2 linked regions of the Lentilactobacillus curieae genome follow. The protein of the gene in region 1 interacts with the protein of each later gene in a pairwise test. Links are inferred from orthologs where the notes say so. Each region holds a gene or a part of one and is shown in the gene's direction. Other genes may lie near its edges.

The links.
Region 2: the proteins of topA (region 1) and PL11_RS07855 interact in binary tests that used the Escherichia coli proteins (3 or more experiments, as listed by UniProt). The link is inferred for Lentilactobacillus curieae from one-to-one orthologs.

The regions. Positions count from the first base shown.
Region 1 is NZ_CP018906.1:1,888,643-1,901,469, reverse strand. The notes cover bases 3,943-6,872. They hold topA (type I DNA topoisomerase), read left to right. Parts: upstream 3,943-4,315; coding sequence 4,316-6,430; downstream 6,431-6,872. Other genes in these bases: PL11_RS09200 (C69 family dipeptidase), read right to left, coding at 6,704-6,872; dprA (DNA-processing protein DprA), read left to right, coding at 3,943-4,234. Also shown: PL11_RS09235 (DUF459 domain-containing protein), read left to right, coding at 1-801; PL11_RS09230 (YpmS family protein), read left to right, coding at 859-1,458; PL11_RS09225 (YozE family protein), read left to right, coding at 1,480-1,695; ribosome biogenesis GTPase YlqF, read left to right, coding at 1,708-2,580; PL11_RS09215 (ribonuclease HII), read left to right, coding at 2,567-3,328; more of dprA, read left to right, coding at 3,365-3,942; more of PL11_RS09200, read right to left, coding at 6,873-8,134; PL11_RS09195 (2-hydroxymuconate tautomerase), read left to right, coding at 8,269-8,457; glycerol kinase GlpK, read left to right, coding at 8,575-10,083; PL11_RS09185 (Cof-type HAD-IIB family hydrolase), read right to left, coding at 10,152-10,979; PL11_RS09180 (RsmF rRNA methyltransferase first C-terminal domain-containing protein), read left to right, coding at 11,073-12,431; fni (type 2 isopentenyl-diphosphate Delta-isomerase), read right to left, coding at 12,479-12,827. UniProt on the Escherichia coli protein: Releases the supercoiling and torsional tension of DNA, which is introduced during the DNA replication and transcription, by transiently cleaving and rejoining one strand of the DNA duplex.
Region 2 is NZ_CP018906.1:1,621,400-1,624,480, reverse strand. The notes cover bases 193-3,081. They hold PL11_RS07855 (YigZ family protein), read left to right. Parts: upstream 193-1,259; coding sequence 1,260-1,904; downstream 1,905-3,081. Other genes in these bases: PL11_RS07850 (glycosyltransferase family 4 protein), read right to left, coding at 1,956-3,047; PL11_RS07860 (helicase-related protein), read right to left, coding at 193-1,007. In the rest of the region: more of PL11_RS07860, read right to left, coding at 1-192.

The DNA.
Region 1 (12,827 bases):
TTATTAGTGTTAATTTGTCTGGGCGGTTGGGTTGGCTTTCGGTGGTGGTCACAATCAAATCGGACCGAAAACATCGATATAACCGCTGTCGGGGATTCGCTGACACAGGGAGTTGGTGATCCCAATAATCGTGGTGGTTATGTGTATATGATTACCAAGAAACTTCAAGATCAGCTGCCCACCTCTAAGGTAACTGCAAGTAATTTTGGGATAGCTGGGGAGACCTCGGTTCAAATTGACTATCGGGTTGATCATAGCCACAAATTGCAGAAAAACATTCAACGTTCGAACGTTATTGTAATGACCTTTGGTGGCAACGACTTAATTCATTTTATTAAACGAAATTTGATGATGGAACAGAAAAGTACACTTGATTTACAGTTAGCCACATTTGAACGGGATTATGCAAAGAATGCGAATAAGTTACTCGCCGACGTTCGAAAGCAGAATCCTGATGCACAGGTATATGTGTTTGGAATTTATAATCCAGTTTACGTTTATTTGCCACAAGTGAAATTTATCAGCCAAGCAATCAACCAGACTAATAAATTAACCAAGTCGACAGTAAAAAATCATAAAAATATGTACTTTGTTCCCATCAGCAACGAATTGTCTGATGGAAAGTATCAAACTCAAGAACAACACAAGAAACTAATACGTGATGCTCAAAAACAGCCTAGTCTTCAGCATGGTCTTTCAGCAAACTCGATTATTGAATTATTTGGTTCAAACAACGATGACAAAAATAATTTAATTTCTAACGATGACCATTTTCATCCAAACAAAAAGGATATCAAGTGATGACACAACAGCTGTACAAAAGCATGAAAACACATTTACCGGTACTAAGGAGTAGCGATGAGAAAAAATAATCAACAAAAACAGCCATATAAAATTGCCTTTTTCAGCTTGCTTGGTGTCATAATTGCCGGTTTTGTAATTATGATAGGATTGATGTTTGCTGGGTCAAGGACTCCAGTATCTTCAACAACTGATAACTCTAGTCGCCAAGCGGTAGATATAACTTTAAACAAAAGTCAGGTAAATGACTTAGCCGACTTTTATTTAGATAAAATCCAAAAGGAGCAGTCAGGCTCAATTAAGTATCGATTCCAGGTTAAAGACGATGGAATTGTGTATGGAAAATTAAAATTACTGGGTGCTGATGTCCCTTATGCATTGTCGTTTACGCCTAAAGTCACAAAGAGCGGAAATGTTGAGTTAGATGCTAATAAATTGTCGATTGGTAGACAACGGTTGCCTTTGCGGTTAGTGTTATTATACGTAAAGAGCAGTTACCACTTACCTCAGTGGGTCTCAATAGATCCTGCTGCCAAAAAAATCAATTTAAATATTACTAGTCTCAATGGCGCCGAAGGAATTAACTTCAAAGCAACAAAGATAGATATGGCTGGTAATGGAAAGTTCAAACTAAAAATTTTGTTACCAAAAGAGTAATTAAGTGAAGGTGTATCTAATATGAGAAGGACGTTTTATCAATTTTTGATGACAAAGCGTAATCCGGGAAGCATTGACCCGGAGGCAGAATTTGCAAACAACGCATTTTACGACCAATCTTTCCCCAAGCAATCAACTGATTTTGAGGAAATTTCAAAGTACCTTGAAGAAAACGCTGGTTACTTACCCAGCATGGATATCTTTGATAAAGTATTTAATGAATACAGAGAATCTTAATGGAGGAACAACATGGGAGTTAATATTCAATGGTTTCCAGGCCATATGGCCAAGGCGATTCGCCAATTCGAAGAAAATGTTTCGTTAGTCGACATCGTTTTTGAAATTCTTGATGCCAGGATTCCACTATCATCAATGAACCCTGAAGTTAAAAGAATTAGTGGTGATAAACCACACCTTTACATCATGACTAAGCGCGATTTAGCTGATGAAAAGCAAACTAGAGAGTGGTTGGAGTACTTTGATTCAATTGGACAACCAGCAATGGCAGTTGACGCAAAGACAAAGTTTGGGACTAACTCAGTTCTTAGTAAAATTAATCCAATCTTGAAGGATAAGCTTGCTCGAGAAGAAGCAAAGGGCATGAAGAGTAGACCAATTAGAGCCGTGAGTGTTGGGGTGCCAAACGTTGGTAAATCAACAGTTCTTAACCGATTAGTAAATCGTCGTGCCGCACAAGTTGGAAATCGTCCTGGAGTTACCAAGGGACAACAATGGTTGAAATCTAGTGAAAAATTAGAGTTATTAGATACTCCAGGAATTTTATGGCCAAAATTTCAAAGCCAAGAGATTGCCAATAAATTGGCTTTGACTGGGGCGATTAAAGAGAGTGTTTATTCATCTGATGACATCGCTCTTTATGCATTGAGCCAGTTTAGAACTTCCCTTCACCAAGGCCTAGCAGAACGTTATCGTTTGAGTGAATCTGACTTTGAGCTTTCGGATGTAGACCTGCTTCTTAAAATAACCAAACAAGTGGGTATGCAAGATGATTACATGCGAGCAAGTGACCGCTTAATTCAGGATGCAAGATCTGGAAAATTAGGTGGATTTACTCTAGATTCTGTTGCGGATTTAGAGGAGTCAGATAATGCAGACTATTAGTGTAATAAAAAGCCTGTTGGCTGATGTTACTGAGCTCGATGATCCACTATTAGAAAGCTTAAGTGGCGATCCTAGAAAAGGTGTTATCCAGGCGTTAACTTCATGTAAGCGCCGCATTAAAAAGGATAATCAGCGAAAAGTAGCCTTTCAGGCACGGTTTAAGTTCGAGCAGAGCCTGTGGCACAAAGGTATCAATTACGTTGCCGGAGTTGATGAAGTTGGCCGAGGTCCATTAGCTGGCCCAGTGGTTGCTGCCGCCGTAACTTTACCGTCTGACTTTGATCTGATTGAAGTGAATGATTCAAAACAATTGAGTGACAAGAAACGCCAGCTTTTAGCTCCACAAATCAAACAAGAGGCGCTCGCATATGGCTTTGGGGTAATCAATAATCAAATTATCGACTCCGTAAATATTTACGAAGCTGCTAGACTTGCGATGAAAGACGCGGTATTATCTTTATCGCCACGCCCAGAGCAGTTAATCGTTGACGCAATGAACGTTCCGGTATCAATTCCCCAGTTGGATATGGTCAAGGCAGATTCCCAGAGCATCAGTGTTTCAGCCGCAAGTATCATTGCAAAAGTTTACCGAGATGAAGTAATGGCAGATTACGCAAAGATATACCCAGAATATGATTTTGATACTAATGCTGGGTATGGAACCAAAAAGCATCTTGAAGCTCTTAAATCGGTTGGGCCTTGTCCAATTCATCGACGGAGTTTTTCACCTGTCGCAGATAATCTATGACCCAAATCCGTATCTATTACTTAAAAGGGTGATTAGATGCGTTTATCTGAGTTCTTATTAATAGTAAAGAAAAGTTCTGGATTGGGGTTAAAGTCTGAATATTTGTTGTATCAGGCGCTGAAAAGTTTTTCTGATTCGGAGATTGAGTGTCTTGATGCAACAGCAATTATCGAAATTTTAAAGATTCCCAAAAGTAGGCAAGCGAGATTTACTTCCAGTTTTAACGAGCAGCGTAGTCTTGAAAAACAGGGTAAGTTAAATTATGATAATTGGTTGTCAATCACTGACGATAGATACCCAAATCAACTAAGGGAAAGTTATTTACCACCAATTGGTTTTTTCTATCAAGGTAACTTAGATTTATTAAAGACGCCAATGCTTGGAGTAGTTGGCAGTCGGACAGCAACTGATTATTCAAGGAACGTTTTAAGCCAAATCGTTCCTGATTTATTGCTACATAATCTGACTATCGTGTCAGGTTTAGCCCGGGGGGTGGATTCTTTAGCTCATCGAATATCACTTGCTAATGGAGGTAAGACGATTGCAGTTATTGGAACTGGAATTGGTCGATATTATCCAAGTGAAAATCGTAAGCTCCAAGAACACATAGGTGAGCACCAATTATTGATCAGTGAGTATCCAGAAAGTATGGGACCAATGCAACATCACTTCCCCGAAAGGAATCGGATTATTGCCGGCTTGTGCCAGGGAGTGTTGGTTACTGAAGCTAAATCTCATTCTGGAAGTTTGATTACAGCTAACCTGGCCCTGCAAAATAACAGAGAAGTATTCGCGATTCCCGGGCCAATTAATGCTCAAATGTCTGTTGGCACCAACGAGTTGATTTTGGCAGGCGCCAAACCAATTTTAGCTGCAGAACACGTTATTGAAGAGTTATTGTGTTGACACTCAGAAATTTGTGCAATATGATATGAAAGATTTGTGATTCCATTTTATGTAAATAACAAATATTCGAAGGGAGAACACATGGCAACAACAACAAAGACAAAAACAAAGTCCAAAGCCAAACGTAAAGCACCTAAAAAGAACTTAGTGATTGTTGAGTCGCCTGCTAAGGCAAAGACAATCGAAAAGTATTTAGGTCGCTCATACAAAGTTGTGGCCAGCAAGGGACACGTTCGTGATTTGCCTAAGAGTAAGATGGGGGTCGATATTGATAATGATTATGATCCTCATTACATCTCGATTCGGGGAAAAGGCGACACTATTAAAGAACTTAAATCTGCTGCCAAAAAGGCAAAGAAAGTTTACCTTGCAGCCGATCCGGATCGTGAAGGAGAGTCAATCGCATGGCACCTTTCCCATGTACTTGATTTAGACCCTGATGATAAGAACCGGGTCGTATTTAACGAAATTACAAAGGACGCCGTTAAGGAGTCATTTAAACATCCACGTGGAATTGATATGAACTTGGTTGATGCACAACAAGCTCGTCGTATTCTTGATCGACTTGTTGGTTACTCAATTTCACCATTATTATGGCAAAAAGTTAAGAAGGGATTGAGTGCTGGTCGAGTACAGTCAATTGCACTATGGCTGATTATTCAACGAGAACACGAAATTCAAGAATTCAAGCCACAAGAATACTGGACAATTGATTCTAAATTTAAAAAAGGAAGATCACAGTTTGCCGCAAACTTTTACGGAGTTAACGGTAAGAAGAAAGAACTGCCAAACAATGAGGCGGTCGAAAAGATTCTTCAACAAATTGATAAAGACCAACCTTTCGACATCATAAAAGTTACTAAGAAAGAAAGAAAACGTCAGCCTCAAGCTCCATTTACAACAAGTACTTTGCAACAAGAGGCCAACCGTAAGCTGAACTTTAGAACTAGAAGAACCATGATGGCAGCTCAGCAATTATATGAAGGAATTAATATTGGTAAGGAAGGCAGCCAGGGTTTAATCACGTACATGCGTACTGACTCAACCAGAATTTCCGCGATTGCTAAACATGAAGCTTCAACCTTTATTCACGAAGAATACGGTGAAGAATATGCTGCCACCAAGCCAATTAAAGGTAAGATGCCTGAAGGAGCACAGGATGCCCATGAAGCTATCAGACCGACCTCAGTATTCAGAACTCCAAAGAGTTTGAAAGAATATTTGAATAACGATCAATTCAAACTATACCAATTAATTTGGTCACGTTTTATGGCTAGTCAAATGACTCCTGCAGTAATGGATACCATGGCAGTAACCATTGAACAAAATAACGTTACCTTTAAAGCCAATGGTTCAAAGATGAAATTTGATGGTTTCTTGAAAGTTTACGGGGACGGCAAGGAAAAGGATAATATTTTACCTGACCTTAGTGAAGGTGACACCGTTAAGCTAGCTAATACCAACCCAGATCAACACTTTACTCAGCCACCTGCTCGTTATAGCGAAGCAACGTTGATTAAGACGTTGGAAGAAAAGGGAGTTGGTAGACCGTCAACATATTCACCAACTTTAGAAACGATTCAAAAACGATACTATGTCAAGCTAGTTGGTCGGCGTTTCGAACCAACTGAGTTGGGAGAAATAGTTAATGATATTATCGTTAAATATTTCCCCGATGTGGTAAACGTTGATTTTACAGCCAACTTAGAGGGCGATTTGGATAAAGTCGAAGATGGAATTGAAGACTGGGTCAAGGTCGTCGATTCATTTTACAAACCATTCTCTGAGGAAGTTGATTCAGCTACCGAAAAAATGGAAAAAATCCAAATTAAGGATGAACCAGCTGGATTTAATTGTGATATTTGTGGTGCCCCAATGGTTATTAAAATGGGACGTTACGGGAAGTTTTATGCTTGTTCACGTTTCCCAGATTGTCGTAATACTAAGCCAATCGTTAAGGAAATCGGTGTGATTTGTCCTAAGTGCCACAAGGGACAAGTTATTGAAAGAAAATCCAAAAAGAATAGAATCTTTTACGGTTGTTCTAGATTCCCTGATTGCGATTTTGTTTCTTGGGATAAGCCAATTGGTCGCGACTGTCCGAAGGATGGCCACTTCTTAGTAGAAAAGAAGGTTAAGGGTGGAGTTCAAGTTGTGTGTCCTAATGGCGACTATGAAGAACCCGCTCAAAAATAGGGAGTGCTACAGAAATCTTTGATTTCGTCTTAGCACCCCCACAAGGATGGGAGCACTACATGAATCTTTGATTCAGTCGTAGTGCCCCGACAAAAGCAACAGATAGTGAATTTCGCGAACAGCGGGATTCACTCCTGATGCTTACTGTCACGCATGCGCTTATTTATGATAGTGGCAGTGTGAATTTATAATAAATGAGTATAGTAACAAAAAGGAGCTACGATGCATTTCATCGTAGCTCCTTTTTATTGCGAAAATTTTGTTACTCAAAAATTACAAATTAACGTCTTGTTTATAATTGATTGGAGAAAAGTCAGTCGACTTTGTAATCAATTTACTAATCAATGAGTTATATCCATCCAAGCCGGCTTTCGCATTTTTAAAGTTGACCTTTGTGACATAGGCTTGTAATTCTTTACCAGACATTTCTTTAATTGCCTTGTCGGCAGTCATTAGGTTCTGGTTAAATTCAATCCGTAGGTTTTGCTGGGTTTCACTTAGGAAACCGCCCAGCTCGAGGTAGTGAGAATCAACTAATACACCAGCTTGTTTGTATACCCAATAAGCTTTGCCGGGTTCATACTCGCCCTTAGTGTCTTGATAGTAGTCGGGTGTATCAGTAGCTCCCGCATAAAATGGAACAAAGACACTCTGAGCTCCGACCCCCATTGATAACCACTGCAAATTGGCTTCAATTGGCATGTCCGGGCGAATTTGCAAGATGTGAGCCTCTTGTGTCTTAGCAACACTAACGGGCCTAAAACGTCTCTTATCTTTGTCTGAGCCTTCGCCAATTGGATCATACTCTGTCCCTTGGTAGTGAGAACTGAGATAATCTTGGACATCGAAGGCACTTAACTTTCGATTAGCACGGTGAAGAAATGGAATGTCAAAATCAGTTGGCAGGTGCTCTTCATTTGGTGAAAACATCTTTACCCCGTACCAAACACGTGGGGTATTGTAATAAGTATCTGATAAATCAGAAGTACCAAAAATTTCTCGAAAGTTAAAGCTAGTTTCCAATGGATCAGGGTTTAAATGATTCTCATTTACAAACTCACGAATCCCGGTTGACCACATGAAGTTATCTGAATCTGAGAAGTCAATATTCTGAATAGCCATCTGATTGGCAATCACTGCGTAGGCGTCATCGGGAATTCTAATCGCAACCCAATTATGGCCACCACCAGTTTCCATATACCAAGCATCATTGCTATCAGCAAACAAAATTCCGTTAGACTCATCCGTACCGTAATGTTCAATGATTTGTCCGAGTCTAGCAACTCCTTCTCTTGCTGTTTTTACGTAAGGTAAGACAACGGTGATCATAGCTTCTTCACCGATCCCGTCTTTAACCAGTGGATCCACGGCCAAGACTCGGTCATTAGTGTAGGTGCTTTCAGTCGCACTCATTGCCACACCGAATTCGTTAAACCCATTTTCTTCGAATAAGCCAAATTTATTAGTCCATTCAGGAGTTGCTGAATATTGTGCTTGGTGAGATTCCAACTGCATGGTAAACCCGTTATCAGTGGACTTAAATGTTTGTTTCTCGTTAAAGTCCTTAGCAGGATGAACAACGTAGTTTTTTGGCCATGATGCTTTACTATCTTCGTTTCTAGCAATCATTATTGAGCCATCAATACTAGCTTTTTTCCCAACAATCATACTGGTACATGCTGAATAGTTTCTAATTGGTTTCATGGTAGCCTCCAATTTTTTAATAATGATATTGTAACATCATTCAATGCTTTACGATGGAAATTTACCATACCTGTTGTTTACCAGAGCTGATTAAAGTATAATTTTTGTAAACTAATTTATTGGAGGACTATCTGATGCCAATCGTAAACATTAACTTAATCGCTGGTAGAAGCCAAGATCAGCTTAAAGGACTTATTGAGGACGTAACTAGTGCAGTTGTAAAAAATACTGGTGCTCCGGCAGAACACGTTCACGTAATCCTCAACGAAATGCAACCCAACCGTTACAGTGTTGGTGGCGTTCTAAAGAGTGACGAAAAGTAAAGGAGATCCGGAAACGGGTCTTTTTTATTTGGTGAGCTAATGGTGTAACCGCTTCAGGTATTGTATAATAAACTAGATGTAATTCGAGTAAATAAATGATTGAAACGGAGAAAAAGTATGAGTGACGAACAATACATAATGGCTGTGGACGAGGGGACCACTAGCACTCGGGCGATTATTTTCAATAATGCTGGTGAAATTGTGGCTAAGTCTCAAAGAGAGTTTCACCAATACTTTCCAAAATCTGGTTGGGTTGAACACGACGCCAACGAAATTTGGAATGCTGTTCAATCAGTGATTTCGGAATCTTTGATTGGTGGGGACATTCCACCTTACAAAGTTCGGGGGATTGGGGTCACAAATCAACGTGAAACCACAATTATCTGGGACAAGAATACAGGCGAGCCCGTGTATCACGCGATTGTTTGGCAATCTAAACAAACTGCGGGGATTGCGGATAAGCTTAAATCCGATGGGCTTAGTGATATGATTCATGAAAAAACCGGATTGGTGATAGATTCTTATTTTTCTGCAACTAAGATCATGTGGATTTTGGACAATGTTCCAGGAGTTCGGGAACGAGCAGAAAGGGGCGACTTGCTCTTTGGAACCATCGATACTTGGATTCTCTGGAAACTAACTGGCGGCAAAGTTCACGCAACGGATTACACCAATGCTAGCCGGACGATGCTATTTAATATCCATGATTTGACCTGGGATCAAGATATTCTGAAAGATTTAAATATTCCTGAATCATTGCTTCCTGAAGTAAGGCAATCATCAGAAGTCTATGGCTATACTGCAGGTTATACTTTTTCTGGCGTTCAGGTTCCAGTTGCTGGAATTGCCGGCGATCAACAGGCTGCTTTGTTTGGTCAAATGGCTCTCGAAAGAGGAATGGTTAAGAATACGTACGGAACTGGTGCATTTATCGTGATGAACACCGGCGAAGAACCAACTCTTTCTAACAATGGCCTGTTGACCACGATTGCTTATGGAATTAATGGTAAGGTGAATTACGCCCTTGAAGGAAGTATCTTTGTTGCGGGCTCTGCTATTCAGTGGTTACGTGATGGAATGCAAATGGTTAAGGAATCTCCAGAATCCGAGCAATTGGCACTTGAAGCTGAGTCCTCAGAAGGCGTCTACGTTGTTCCAGCCTTTACAGGGTTAGGAGCACCTTTCTGGGATCAAGACGCCAGAGGAGCTGTTTTAGGACTAACTAGAGGGACAAATAAAGCTCAGTTTGTAAGGGCTACCTTAGATTCATTAGCATACCAAACTCGTGACGTTGTTGACACAATGTCAAAAGAAACTGGAATTGACATTAAGGCACTCGCAGTTGATGGTGGTGCTGCTAACAATAATTATCTGATGCAATTTCAGGCTGACATTTTAAATACTCCAATTAAGCGGGCATCAATTTCTGAAACTACCGCTTTAGGAGCTGCCTACCTTGCGGGATTGGCGGTTGGTTTTTGGAATAACGTTGAAGAAATCAAGCAAACGGTCAAAACTGGTGATGAATTTGAACCGAAGATGGCTGAGGATGAGAAGGAAAGACTTTATTCTGGTTGGAGAAAAGCTGTTGAAGCAACCAGATTGTTTCACCCAGAATCAGAATAAAAAATAACAAAAAAAGGCTGGCTAAGGATAAATATCCTTTAGCCAGTCCTTTATTTTATAATTAAATTCTACAAGCCAACCGCAATGTCCATATGATCTTTAAGGTACCTTGCAACTCCGTCTTCGTCATTAGTGAAGTCCGTTACGTCAGTTGCGATCTGTTTAATGCTTGGAATTGCATTCTTCATGGCAATTCCATGACCAGCATAACTAATCATGGATTGGTCATTAGCTTCATCACCGAAAGCATAAATATCATCTTGACGAATTCCGTAGTAATCAGATAATACCTTCAGCCCAGTAGCTTTCTGAATTCCTTTTGTTGTCACTTCAACAACTGCGTGCGGGCCTCCCCACGGTGCAACGTCAACCACATCACCAAAATTAGCTCTAGTGTATGCCATAAAACTTTCCTTGGCTTCCGGTTGAAGTTCAACCGTGATGCTAATTGGATTATCCTTTAAGCTCTGTTGATTAAGAACTTCATTTGATTTGATTACCGTTGGGAAGAAGCCAAAACTATTTCTTGCACCATGGTTGGCCAAAAACATGTTTCTACCTTCAACCGCTAACAAGTTAATTCCAAGCTGCTTGCTTTTTTCTAGTAAATCCATTACGATATCTTTTTCAATTGTGTACTGGTATTCAAGTTCCCAGTGGTTATGTGGTAAAATACCTAGGTTACCATTGAAGTTGATCATTGGCGTATTTAGTCCAAGATCATCATAAAAGTTTTCAGAAATTCGGTTAGGGCGGCCAGTTACAATACTGACAACATAACCTTGTTGTTGAGCAGCCGCGATTGCCTGCTTAGTTTTAAAAGAAATTGCTGGCTTGTCGTTTAAAGTCGTCCCGTCTAAGTCAAGGGCGATTAATTTTTTTGCGATAAGTATCACTCCTTAGTCCATATGGCGTTTATAGTAACGTAAATATCGATTGGGGTCAATTAGACTGAACAATATATAATTTGCTTGAAGGAGCATCATAACGTGGAACTACCAACGGATTTTAAACAAAAATACACAGATTTATTAGGCGAAACGGAAGCAAAAGAATTTTTTGCTGGTTTCGAAAAAGAACCTAACCATGGTTATCGAGTCAACCCCTTAAAAAGGGGGTATACTGCAAAGTTACCAATTGGCACAAAAGCGGACCATTGTGAATTTGGCTATTTCGGTAAAGTAGACGGCAAATCATTAACCCACCAAAGTGGCTTAGTCTATAGCCAAGAACCAAGTGCAATGTATGTTGGTGAAGTTGCGCATCCGAAGCCAGGGGAACGAGTTTTGGACCTTTGTGCGGCTCCTGGTGGTAAAACTACTCATCTAGGCAGTTTTATGGAGAATCAGGGCCTTCTGGTTGCCAACGAAATTGATAGTAAACGAGCTGGAGTATTGGCTGAAAACATCGAGCGTTTTTCCATCCGAAATGCGGTGATCACGAATACCAATCCAGAAAAAATTGCCAGTGCCTTCCCAGAATATTTTGATAAAGTTCTAGTGGATGCCCCTTGCTCTGGTGAAGGAATGTTTAGAAAAGACCCAGCAGCTATGGATTACTGGAGTCTTGATTATCCAGGCCAGTGTGCGACCCGCCAACGCGAAATTTTGACGGAGGCTGTTAAGACAATCAAACCTGGTGGTGAACTAATTTATTCAACCTGTACTTTTGCTCCAGAAGAAGATGAACAAATAATTTCATGGCTGGTTGAAAACTATGACTTTACGATTAAACCAATTAAGAAATTTGCCGGTATGGATGATGGTCGTCCGGAGTGGGGCAATGGTAATTCTGATTTAAGTAATTGTGTCCGTTTATTTCCGTTTCACTTCAACGGTGAAGGCCACTTTATCGCGAAATTGGTGAAAGGCAACGGCAAAGTGTCATCAAAGATCAAGCCTTTCTGGAAAAATAAAAATCTTCAGCGTCCAAATAAAGACCAGACGGACTATTTTAAAAAGTTTTTACAAGAAAACCAAATCGATGCTGACTTCAAAGACTTAGTTGTTTACAAAGATTCCTTGTTTTCAAGTAACTATGATTTACCTGATCTCAGTAAGGTGAAAATTGTTAAAATCGGCTTTCCTCTTGGCGAGTTTAAGAAGGGGAGATTTGAACCTAGTTTTGCTTTGGGATTGGCATTAACTGAGAATGAGAACAAGCATCAGTTGAATATTGATGATGATCAGTGGCGTAAATATGTTCATGGTGATACGTTTACAATTACTGAATCTAACCCCAAGGGTTGGTACCAATTAGTCTGTGAAGGCTTACCAGTTGGATTTGGTAAGTTAGTGGGGACAACGGTGAAGAATTTCTTCCCCAAGGGACTTAGATATCAAGCTTAAATAAAAAGCGTCTCAGACTTTCGTTATGAAAGCCACTGAGACGTTTTTTAAAATAATCCGCTACCGCGTTGTTTTTTATATGCTGTTAATTGTGGACTAAGGATTTGGTCTACCTTAGTTAAGTCAGAGATTTTTTGAGAATTGGTTAAAACCATGATGGTCTTTAGTCCGTATATCCAATCGTTAACGTGTTCCACAACGGTTTCATCTTCCGGATACGTTAACAGTTGATGAAGAAATTCGCCAGACATTCCAACCAGTTTGGCACCAAGTGAGAAACATTTTGCCATATCTAATGGATTTTTAACGCCACCAGATGCAATGACGTCGATATCCAAATTAATGGGTGAGGCTTCAAGTAGGGATTCAGGAGTTGTCAGTCCCCAATCCGCCATA
Region 2 (3,081 bases), 270 kb from region 1 along the record:
GCACTTCTACCGACTCGACCAGCAATCTGAACGAGGGCTGGCGTTCCAAAGATATCATTGTCCGCATTCAAAACGATTACGCTTAAATTTCTAAAGGTAACTCCCCGCTCTAAAATCGTCGTTGTAATCAAAAAATCTAGTTTTCCATCCCTCATCGCCTGCACCTTTTCAATTCTTTGGGGATCGGCTGAGTGGACGGTTTCATATCGCCAATCTTTAGAGAACAACGCTAACGCCCTCCCAACTAAACTGAGATCACTAATTTTCGGTACAAATATGAGCAAAAGCTGACGACCGACAATTTGTTTTATTATTTTGATGATTGCAGTTGGGAGTTTGCCTTGGTCAATCATTTGTCGCAAGTGAGTAGTCTTCTTCACAGTGATTTCTGGTAATGGATATCCGTGATAACGACGGGGCAGATAGCTGGTGGTGATTTTCTTCTTTTTTATTAATTTCAACAAGTAATCATCAGGTGTTGCGGTTAGATACAACCGACTAGCACGTGTCTTGGCCGCTTGGCCTGCCGCAAAATGAAGTTGCGGATTACCCGCATATGGAAAAACATCAACTTCATCAATTATAAGCAAATCAAATGCCCGTCTAAACCTCAACAATTGGTGAGTAGTACAAACCGTTAACTGGGAGTATTGATACCTAGTATCTGTCCGCCCATGAAGCAAACATATTTTTGTATTCGGAAAGGCAGCTTTCAGTCTTGGGTAAAGTTCGTTAATAACATCTATTCTTGGTGAAGCAATTGCCACCCGCTTCCGATCAAGAAGAGCCTTCTCAATTCCTGCAAAGATCATTTCGGTTTTTCCCGCCCCAGTCACCGCCCACAACAAATGAGTTTGTAAATTATCGACTACATTAACTATCGCCTTTGAGCATTCACTCTGAGAAGAAGTCAAGTTACCACTCCAAGCTAGCGGTTTAACGGGCACAGAAAACGCATTGGGTTCAGCAACAGTTATCAATTGTGATAACGAATCAACTCGCCCCATATGGATACACGCATAACAATAGTAGTTATCATTGGGGAGCTGGGCTAACTTTCGATTCAACTTAGCGCCACAGCGTTGGCAAACAGGAATGCCGTGTACTAATTTCAAAGAATTTATTCGCACAATCCTAGAATCAGTGAGTATATTTTCAGACACAAGTTGCGAATTTATTTGGCGTCCATATAATTCTGCTATATCATGAATAATGAAAATCACCTCAATAATTAAGTACGTAAAAATGGAGACTTTAATTTGGCAGATAAAACATTACTCACAATCAAACAAAATGGAATCCACGAACTTGATATAAAAAAATCTAATTTCATCTGTAATCTGCGGAGAATTAAAGATGAAGATGATGCTAAACGACAATTAGCAGAAATCACAAAGGAGCACGCAAAAGCAACCCACAACTGTTACGCTTACGTTCTTGGTGAAAACAACGAAATTCAACGAGAAAGTGACAACGGTGAACCATCAGGAACTGCAGGTGTTCCAATTTTGGAAGTTTTAAAGAAAACTGAGGTTAAAAACGTCTTGGCGGTGGTGACTAGATATTTTGGTGGGATCAAGCTGGGGGCCGGAGGATTAATCCGGGCATATAGTAATTCTGCTTCAACCGCAATTGAAAGCGTTGGAATTGTTCAACTGCTTGATAAGAAGGTAATATCACTGACGGTGGAATACCCACTGTTTGATAAATTAAATTATTACCTTGAAGAAAATGATTACCCACTCGAAGGCACTGAGTACACTGATAAGGTTACCGTCAAAGTAGCCGTTGATGATGATAAAGTAGATAGTTTTCTCACCACCATCACTAATCTTTTGGCCGATAAATTTTCCAGTTCGATTGGTGAAACAAAAATCTTCGAAGTTGATTACCACAGAGAATAAAAAAGCCAGTTACTATCCTGTTCAATTAACGAACAGTAGGTAACTGGTTTTTTAATGGTTGCTTTTACTAGTGGTATTTTTAACGATCTTCTTGATTCCATTCAACAGCGGTTGTCTAGATTCACCAACCAGTCCAATTGTTTCCACAAACAACTCAAGCCCAACCAGTGAGGCCACCGTCAGTAAGACTGAACCCCATAGAGTTGAGATTGGGTATAACAATGAAATAAATGAGAAAATCAACGCAATACCGTAAATTACTAATACAGTTTGGCGGTGTGTTAGTCCAATTTGCATCAATCTATGATGCAAATGACGCTTATCAGCATGTGAAATCGGCTCGCGATTCAGCATTCTTCTAAAGATTGCAAATACTGTATCTGTGATTGGAACACCAAGAATCATAACTGGAATCAGCACAGTGATAAATGTCGCATTTTTCAATCCAAAGAGTGAAAACACCGAGATCATGAACCCGATAAACAGTGCCCCAGTATCGCCAAGATAGATTCTGGCAGGGAAAAAGTTGTAGGGTAAGAACCCTAAACAAGCCGCTACCAAAGTGAAAATCATGATGGATACAAATATGTTCCCGATATTTAAAAAGAACATTCCCGTAATCCCCATCGTGGTAAGACCGATGATTCCAACCCCCGTGGCTAGACCATCCAAGCCATCAATCAAATTAACGGCGTTCGTAATTGCCAAAATCCACAACCAAGTAATTGGAAGTGATAACCACCCTAAATGAATTGTGAAGAATGGTAGTGTGATGGTCGTCATTCTGATTCCCGCAAAGAAGTAAACCCACAATGCAGCAATAGATATCCCCAAAACCTTTTGCCTTGGCTTTAACTCGAAGATATCATCAATGATTCCGGTCAAAATAATGATTACCTCACCGCCAAATATTCCCCAAAGATACTTGGTGGGCATCTGGTTTCTCAACAAAACCATCGTGGAAAAGGTATAGGCTAAAAAGATTGCAAAGCCACCAATGGTAGGCATCGGAATTTTATTCACTCGCCTAGCATTAGGTTTATCGACTGCCCCAACCTTAAATGCAAGTTGCCTTATAAACGGGGTGAGAACAGCTGATATTATCATGGTCCCCAGTAAGGAGACAATTATTTCAAGTCTCAAAGTTTGAAACCTCTCAATTCTGTATTAAATAAAT